DNA from 2 places in the Hypnocyclicus thermotrophus genome. Region 2 is predicted to be linked to the other one. Evidence: riboswitches for the same ligand, from Rfam matches in the RefSeq annotation. Region 2 holds a riboswitch; the other holds the start of a gene.
The links. A riboswitch is a leader RNA that binds a small molecule or an ion and turns the genes downstream of it on or off. The one in region 2 is predicted to bind glycine.

Region 1: it holds a riboswitch for glycine, as region 2 does, so the genes downstream of both, EV215_RS04800 (ACT domain-containing protein) here and EV215_RS04220 (alanine/glycine:cation symporter family protein) in region 2, are expected to answer to the same signal.

Annotation. Positions count from the first base shown of each region.
Region 1 covers NZ_SOBG01000003.1:261,558-266,002, reverse strand. Annotated here, with positions in the region: gene EV215_RS04805 (PFL family protein) at 1-1,202, opposite strand, end outside; gene EV215_RS04800 (ACT domain-containing protein) at 1,225-1,503, opposite strand; glycine riboswitch at 1,614-1,673, opposite strand; glycine riboswitch at 1,676-1,753, opposite strand; gene EV215_RS04795 (hypothetical protein) at 1,832-2,914, opposite strand; gene EV215_RS04790 (outer membrane lipoprotein-sorting protein) at 2,927-3,658, opposite strand; gene EV215_RS04785 (efflux RND transporter permease subunit) at 3,670-4,445, opposite strand, start outside.
Region 2 covers NZ_SOBG01000003.1:141,186-145,630, forward strand. Annotated here, with positions in the region: gene EV215_RS04215 (GGDEF domain-containing protein) at 1-707, shown strand, start outside; gene EV215_RS04220 (alanine/glycine:cation symporter family protein) at 736-2,082, opposite strand; glycine riboswitch at 2,205-2,264, opposite strand; glycine riboswitch at 2,267-2,340, opposite strand; gene EV215_RS04225 (peptidase U32 family protein) at 2,387-3,601, opposite strand; gene dnaB (replicative DNA helicase) at 3,628-4,445, opposite strand, start outside.

The DNA.
Region 1 (4,445 bases), 120 kb from region 2:
GTTTTGTTATTTACCATTCCTATCGCCATTTCATCAGCTATAAGGCCAGATATAACATAATCAGGAGTATCACCAGGTATTGCTATCATATCTAAACCAACAGAACAAACACAAGTCATAGCTTCAAGTTTTTCTAAAGTAAGATAACCTTTACTAGCAGCAGCAATCATTCCTTGATCTTCACTTACAGGGATAAAAGCACCAGTTAATCCCCCAACTCTAGTAGCAGCCATAGCACCACCTTTTTTCACTGCGTCATTCAAAATAGCAAGAGCTAAAGTAGTTCCATAAGCACCTACAGACTCTAATCCAAATTCTTCTAGAATATTACCTACACTATCCCCAATTGCAGGAGTAGGAGCAAGTGATAGATCAATTATTCCAAATTCAACACCAAGATTTTTAGCAACTTCTTTTCCTACTAATTCTCCCATTCTTGTTATTTTAAAACTTATTTTTTTTATTTCTTCAGTAATTACGCTAATATCAGCTTTTTTATCTATTTTATTAAGAGCTGCTCTTACAACGCCAGGTCCACTAATTCCTAAATTTAATACAACTTCACCTTCACCAACTCCGTGAAAAGCACCAGCCATAAAGGGGTTATCACTTACAGCATTTGTAAATACAACAAATTTTGCAGCACCCAATCCATCTTTTTCTTTTGTATTATAAGCTAAATCTTTTACTGTTTTACCAAGCATTTTAACAGCATCAAGATTTATTCCAGCTTTTGTAGATCCTACATTTACAGAGGAACAAACTCTTTCGGTAACAGTCAGAGCATTAGGAATAGAATTTATTAATTTTAAGTCGCTTTCTGTAAATCCTTTTTCTACAAGAGCAGAAAATCCACCAATAAAATCTACTCCAATATCTTTTGCAGCTTTATCTAAAGTTTCTGCAAAGACAGTATAATCCTCAGCATCAGTAGCACCAGCAATTATTGAAATTGGAGTAACAGAAACTCTTTTATTTACAATAGGAACGCCGTATTTATTTGAGACGGCATCAGCTATATTTACTAAATTTTTTCCATATTTTAATATTTTATTATATATATTTTCGCAAGTTTTTTTATGGTCACTATTTATGCAATCAAGTAAACTAATACCTAATGTAACAGTTCTTATATCGAGATTTTGCATATCAACCATTTTAATTGTTTCTAATATTTCATTTGAATTTGCTAAAATGTGCATTTTTGCCTCCTAAATAAATTTATTAAATTTTATGCATAGCTTTAAAAATATCTTCATGTTGAACATAAACTTTTACACCTATTTTTTCTTCTAATAATTTTAATTTTTCTTTTATTTTATTAAAATCAAAAGTAGAATCTTTTATTTCAACTAACATAATCATAGCAAAAATTTCGTTTTCAAAAATTGTTTGAGAAATATCGATAATATTACACTTTAATTCTTTAAGTTTTAATGATACTTCAGAAACTATTCCTACTTTATCATCGCCAATTACAGTTATAACTATTTTTCCTTGCATAGTGATTCCTCCTAAAATATATTAAAGTTATTTGCCTATAAAAAAAAGCAGTTAAAAAACTGCCAAATAAAAAGAAAAGATATTTTTAAAAATAACTAATTTAAAAATATCCTCTGTCCTTTTACCTGAGAGCGTTACTCCTTCGGTGTCCTTTTGGATCTCTCCAGAGGTTCGTCCAATATAGGTTCTTTTACCTGAAAGTATTACTTCTTCGGTGACCAAAATTATGGTTCTCTCCCTATATCTTCAACCGTGATATTAAATTTTGATATATTTTACTTTATTAATTAAAAAATGTCAAATACATTAACAGTTTTAATTAATAATTTTAAAAGTCTGCTGTTATTGTAAAAGAAATTCCATAATCTCCATAAGTAGATTTTGTTAAATAATATTCACTATTTTTTTCTCCATTAAAGAAAAATTCAGTAAGATTAAAACTAATTAAATCATTATAATAATAATCACTGCTATTTCCAATAGTAAAACTACGGTCATTTATATTTATAAATGAAAAAAATGTAGTAGAAAATAATTCATTCATTTCGTATTTGAATGATGGAATCAAATAATCTGTTCCGATTGGTATATTATAATTTATTTTGTTTAAATCATTGTTGTCATAAAAATTTTTATCTGATTTTCCATACCCATTTTGATAATATTCAATATTGAAATAATAATTTTCCCAAAAATAATTATCGATACCTGTAATAAAAGTATAAATATTATCAGCTGCACTATAGTTTCCTTCTATCCAATACCCATAATTAATATAAGGAATAGTTGTTTTAATAGAAGCACCATATATATCACTAGGAATTAATGTTTCATAAGGTTTTAGTTCTTTACCTCTTTTTGCATATATAAATTCAAAATCAGTATTAAATATAAATTGTTTATATCTTATTCCATATTCGATATCTTTAGAAATAGAATTATTATTATAATTCCCAGCGTAAACAAACTCTAAGCTATCATCATTTTGTAAGTAACTAGTAAAAGTTATACTATTTCTAGCTTCTTTTTCATAATTAGAATCAAATGCAGATCCTGCAGGAGTTTCATTGAAAATATCAATAGGATTAAAATTAAAACCTTGTCCCCAACCTAATCTAGTTTTTCCAAAAATAATTTCTATATTGTTTTGAACTAATTTTATTCTTGCTAAATCAAGAGAATTTTTATTATTTTTTGAATTATTTTCTGTATACAATGAATATTCAATATCAATTAAACTGTTTTCAAAATCATCGTTATAAAGAAAAAACTTAGCTTTACTATTTGAGGTGCTTTCTAAATTTTTAATTTTTGAATTATTTATTGTTAATTTTGTTTTAAGAGAAGTAGTAGCAAAACCATTAAAAAAAATTAACATAAATACTGATAATAAAATTATTTTTTTCTTCATTTTTAACGCTCCTTATTTTTTTAAGTTTTTTTCTGAGAATAAAGTATTTTTAATATTTATATTTAATTTTATTGTAGAGATATCAGAAATAATATATGTAGATTTATTATTTATAATATCAGTCATTTTCATAGTTTTAGGAATTAAATAATTACCTTTTTTAGTATAATCATTTATTTCTAATTTTTTGTATAAAAAATTATTTTTATCATAATATTCTATCAATTCTTCGGTGAAATTAAATTTATTTACTTTGGAAATAATATAACTATACTTTTTATTTTTATCTATTGGAACTAATTTTAAATAATAATACTTTTTATCTTCTTTTAATAAAATAGAGTTAAAATCTTTTTCATAATCAAAATCCATATCATCATATGAAAAACTAGAGCCCATAAGGTTTCCATTTTTCGCACTTTTAGATAAAAGTCTTACTCTATTTGTTCTTTTATTATAATACCATGTATTTCCATTTTTGGAAAGTATAGATGTACCCGTTAATCTACTTGGAGAAGTAAATTTCATTAATTGGAAAGTATTATTATTTATTTTTTTTGAATATGACTCAAAAATCATACTAGATGTTATTTTTCCATTTTTTTCTATTTTCATAGTAGATATTTGAAAACTACTATTATAATTATTGTTTTTTTTAATATTTTTTAATATTTCATTTATAGTTGTTTTAGAAAAGGTAGTTATTGAAAATATTATTAGAAACATAAAAATAAATTTTTTCATTTTAAAGCCTCCTATTTAAATGTTATTTTATCGAAGATAGCAATTAATGAAACTAGTAAAAATAAAGTAAATAAATATGCAAGAGTTACTCCTAAACTGAGTAAAAACCCAAAACCAATAAAGCCACGATATTTTGCAAACATTAGAGTACCAAAGGCAAATACAGTGGTAAGAGTAGTTAGTGTAATAGCTTTTCCAGTACTTCTAAATGTAATTAATAAATCTTTTTCCTGCAAATATCGGTGAATTAAATGAACACCATCATCAACACCTATACCAATAATTAATGGAATACCAATGATATTTACAACATCAAATTTAAAACCAGTCCATCCCATTATTCCTAATATAGCAAGTATAGTTATAAGCATAGGAAGAAGTGCAAATATTGCATATTTAAAACTTTTTAAATCAAATAATAAAACTATAAATATAGCAATAACAGTATAAATAAGAACTTTTTTTCCTTCAGTTTTTTCGGCTTCAACAACTTTAATAAATATTTTAGCGGTACCACTATTATTTTTATTAACATTATCTATTTCAGTTAAAAATTTTTTTTGAAAATCTTCATTCCATAAGTCGTGTTTAGGATAAATTGTAGTTATAAATTCATTATTTTTACCAACAAATTCATTTTTTATACTATTTGGAATATCGTTTAATGTAATTATATTTTCGTTATGATTTAATATAAGGGTTTTAAGTGATTTAAAAAAGTTTATTTGAGATTTTTGAATATTTTTAGAGTCTAGATTATCAATAATATTTGATATTATATTTGAGT
Region 2 (4,445 bases):
AATTTGAGACACAAAATGGAATTATTAGTAGTAAAAAAATTGATAATTCAAATATATTCTCTAATAATAATTTTAATATAATATATTTAGTTTCAAGATATAGTTCAAATTATCTAACTAATACACTAAATAATTTAATATTTAATAAAACAACTATATATAGATACACTTTAATTTTTATTTTACTTTTATCTCTTTTGATTTCATATTATATATCAAAATCAAATAAATTATCTTATGAACTTAAGAAAAATACTGTATATGATGCTTTAACAGGAGTATACAATAGACAAGGTGGAATAGATATTTTTGAATTAAATCGTAAACTTTTAAAAAGAAGTAAAGATTATATGACTTTATTTTTTATAGATATAAAGAATTTAAAAAAAATAAATGACGATTATGGTCATAGTGAAGGGGATTTAGTGTTAGCAACAACAGGTCAAATTTTATTAGAGTCTATTAGAGATTCTGACATAGCTTTTAGAATGGGTGGTGACGAATTTGTTATTGCATTATCACGATGTAGAGAACCTCAAGCAAAAATTGTCTATAAAAGAATAAAATCTAAATTAGAAAATTTTAATACAAAAAATAAAAAAGATTATATTTTAGAGTACAATATGAGCAGTATAGAACTTTCACCTTATAGTCTTGATGAATTTGATGATCTTATAAAAAATGCAACTTCAATTAGTAATAAATAAAAAGTTCTCCTAAAATTAGGGGAACTTTTTATTTGTTTACATAACTATATTTTAAATTATTAAAATACATATTTGTTTCGTTTATTATAATTTTTCGTAAACCTAATATTGCTATTAAATTTGGAATAGCCATTAATCCATTAACAATATCTGCTAATATCCAAATCAAATCTAATTTCAAATATGGACCTATTGCTATCAAAATTATAAATATATATTTATATCCTTTTATACCTTTTACACCAAATAAATACTCTGTACATCTTTCACCATAATAATTCCACCCTATTATAGTTGTAAATGCAAAAAATATTAATCCTAGTAAAACTACTATTTCTCCAAAATTATTTAAACCAATAGAAAATGCGTATCTTGTTAATTCTGCACCTTTAAGTTTACTAGTCCACGCACCAGTAAGAACCAGTATAAGCCCTGTCATAGAACAAATAATAATTGTATCAAAAAATGTTCCTGTCATAGATATAAGACCCTGTCTAACTGCCGAATTTGTTTTAGCTGCAGCTGCAGCTATTGGCGCAGATCCAAGCCCTGATTCATTTGAAAATACTCCTCTTGCAACTCCACTTCTTAATGCTAATATAAGTGTAGAACCGGCAAATCCTCCAAATGCTGCCGTTTTAGTAAAAGCACTTTTAAATATAAGCCCTATCGCTCCAGGTACTTTATCAAAATTCATTATTATTACTATCAAAGAACCTAATACATATAATATTGCCATCACAGGTACTACTATTTCTGCTACTTTTGATATACTTTTTATTCCACCAAGAGTTACCAATGCTACTAAAATTGTTAGTATTATTCCTACAACTGTTGGAGATACTTTAAATAATATTGTAGAAGCAGTTGTAATTGCATTTACTTGTGCAAAAGTTCCTATCCCAAAAAATGCTACTGCTATTCCAAATATAGCAAACATTTTTGCCAATACTTTATTATTTAATCCATTTTGAATATAATACATTGGACCGCCAGACATCTGTCCATTTTCATCAATTTTTCTATATTTTACTGCAAGAAGTCCTTCAGCATATTTTGTAGCCATTCCAAAAAATGCGGCTAGCCACATCCAAAACATAGCTCCTGGACCACCTAATTTTATTGCAGTTGCTACACCAACTATATTTCCTGTTCCAACAGTTGCTGATAATGCAGTACAAAGAGCTGCAAAACTAGATACATCTCCCTCTTCTTTATCATTATTTTTCATAAAAATATACTTTAATGCTAATGGTAATTTTAGTATTTGTAGCAAATTTAATTTTACAGTTAAATATATCCCTGTTCCCATAAGTAAAATAAGTAATGGTGGACCCCAAATTATTGAATCAATTTTGTTAAGTAATTCTAACATTTTTCCCTCCTAAATATGTTTATTAGAATAAACGATTATAAATAAAAAAAGGCTAAATATAATTATTTAGCCTCTAAAATTTAACAACTATAAAAATATTATAAATACTATAATTGCCAAATCCTCTGTCCTTTTACCTGAGAGTGTTACTCCTTCGGTGTCCTTTTGGATCTCTCCAGAGGCTCGTCCAATATAGGTCCTTTTACCTGAAAGATTTACTTCTTCGGTGACTTAAAAGTTCTCTCCCTATACCTTCAACCGTATTCTATTATACGGACAATTATACTAATTTTTTATTACTGTGTCAAGATATTTTTTGTCGTATCATATCCATTACATTTAAATCGTTTTCTAGTGTTATTTTTACAGTCATGTTAGGATGTGCTTTATTAATTTCTTCTCCAGTTTTCATGTTTATCATTTTAGGTAATATTATTTTTTCTATTTCACTAGATGGTTTTACTACTTCTAATTCTTCCCCAACTTCCAATCTATTTCTTATTCCCAATATATATTCATTATTATCTAATTTTTCTAAAACTTTTGCTACCAATTTATGTGTTTGACTATATGAATTTCTATCGTTATAATTTTGAGCACTTTCATCTGGCGTTCCAAAATAAAATCCATGCGTATATAATCTATGACTTATTGTCTGTAATTCTTCTAACCATTTTGGATTATATTGATAATTTCCACTATAATAGCTATCTAATGCTTCTCTATATATTTTTACAGCATTTGCTACATAATATATCCCTTTCATTCTTCCTTCAATTTTTAAACTATCTACTCCAATATCAAGTATTTTATCAATAAATTCTATTGTACATAAATCTTTTGAATTAAATATATGTGTTCCTGTCTCATCTTCATATATTGGATAATATTCTCCTGGTCGCTTTTCTTCAACCAAATTGTAGTTCCATCTGCACGCCTGTGCACAATCGCCACCATTAGCATCTCTTCCTGTCATATAGTTACTTAATAGACATCTCCCTGATATTGATATACACATTGCTCCATGTACAAAGGCTTCTATTTCAATATCTGGCACTCTATCTCTTATTTCTTTTAACTCTTCTAGTGAAACTTCTCTAGCAAGCACTACTCTACTTGCACCAAGTTCTTTCCACATTTTTACTGATCGCCAATTTGTATTACTTGCTTGAGTACTCACACTTATTTTTAAATTACTATTTTCTTTTACAAGTTGAAATACTCCAAGGTCAGCTACTATAACTCCATCTACTCCTACTTCATCTAAAAATTTAATATATGGAACCATCATATCTACTTGTTGATTATGAGCTATTATATTTAATGTTACATATATTTTTTTCCCTATATTATGTGCATATTCAACTGCCTCTTTTATCTCCTCATTTGAAAAATTATTACTTCCAGATCTTAGATTAAATAATTTTCCACCTAAAAAACATGCATCTGCTCCGTAATGAAATGCCATTTTTAATTTTTCCATATTTCCAGCAGGTGCTAATAATTCCGCTTTTTTCATTTTTTTACCCTTTCTAAATTTTAAAGTTATTTAATTTGTGCTGTATAATCTGCAAATTTTGTTATTTCATTAAAGTATTTTAAAGTTATTGTTCCAACAGGTCCATTTCTTTGTTTTCCTATAATTATTTCTGCTAAACCTTTATCTTCACTATCTTCATTATAATATTCATCTCTATACAGAAATACTACCATATCTGCATCTTGCTCTATTGCTCCAGAATCTCTCAAATCTGATAACATTGGTCTTCTATCCGCTCTTTGCTCAGGAGCTCTCGATAACTGTGATAAAGCTATTACAGGTACATCTAGCTCTCTCGCTATACCTTTTAATGATCTTGAGATATCAGAGATTTCCTGTTGTCTACTTTCTGTTCTACCAGATCCTTTTATCAATTGTAAATAATCTATAAGTATCATATCTAATTTACCTGCAGCTTTAAGTCTTCTAGCCATAGCACGTATCTCAAGTACAGTAACATTAGGTACATCAGCTATTTGTATATCTGTATTAGCTAATTTCCCAGTAGCTAATGCTATATGTCCCCATTCATCTTCTGAAATAAATCCATTTCTTATTTTATTTAATGGAATTTTTGATTCAATTGCTAATAATCTTTGAAATATTTGAGAATTTGACATCTCAAGTGAAAATATTAAAACTGATTTATTTTCATTTAAAGCTGCATTTAAAGCCAAATTAAGTACAAAAGCTGTTTTTCCCATACTTGGCCTTGCTGCTATTATTACTAAATCCGAAGGATGAAATCCAGAAGTCATTTGATCAAATTCTTTAAAATTAGACGATATACCTGTAGTTGCACCACTATTTTTTACTACTTTTT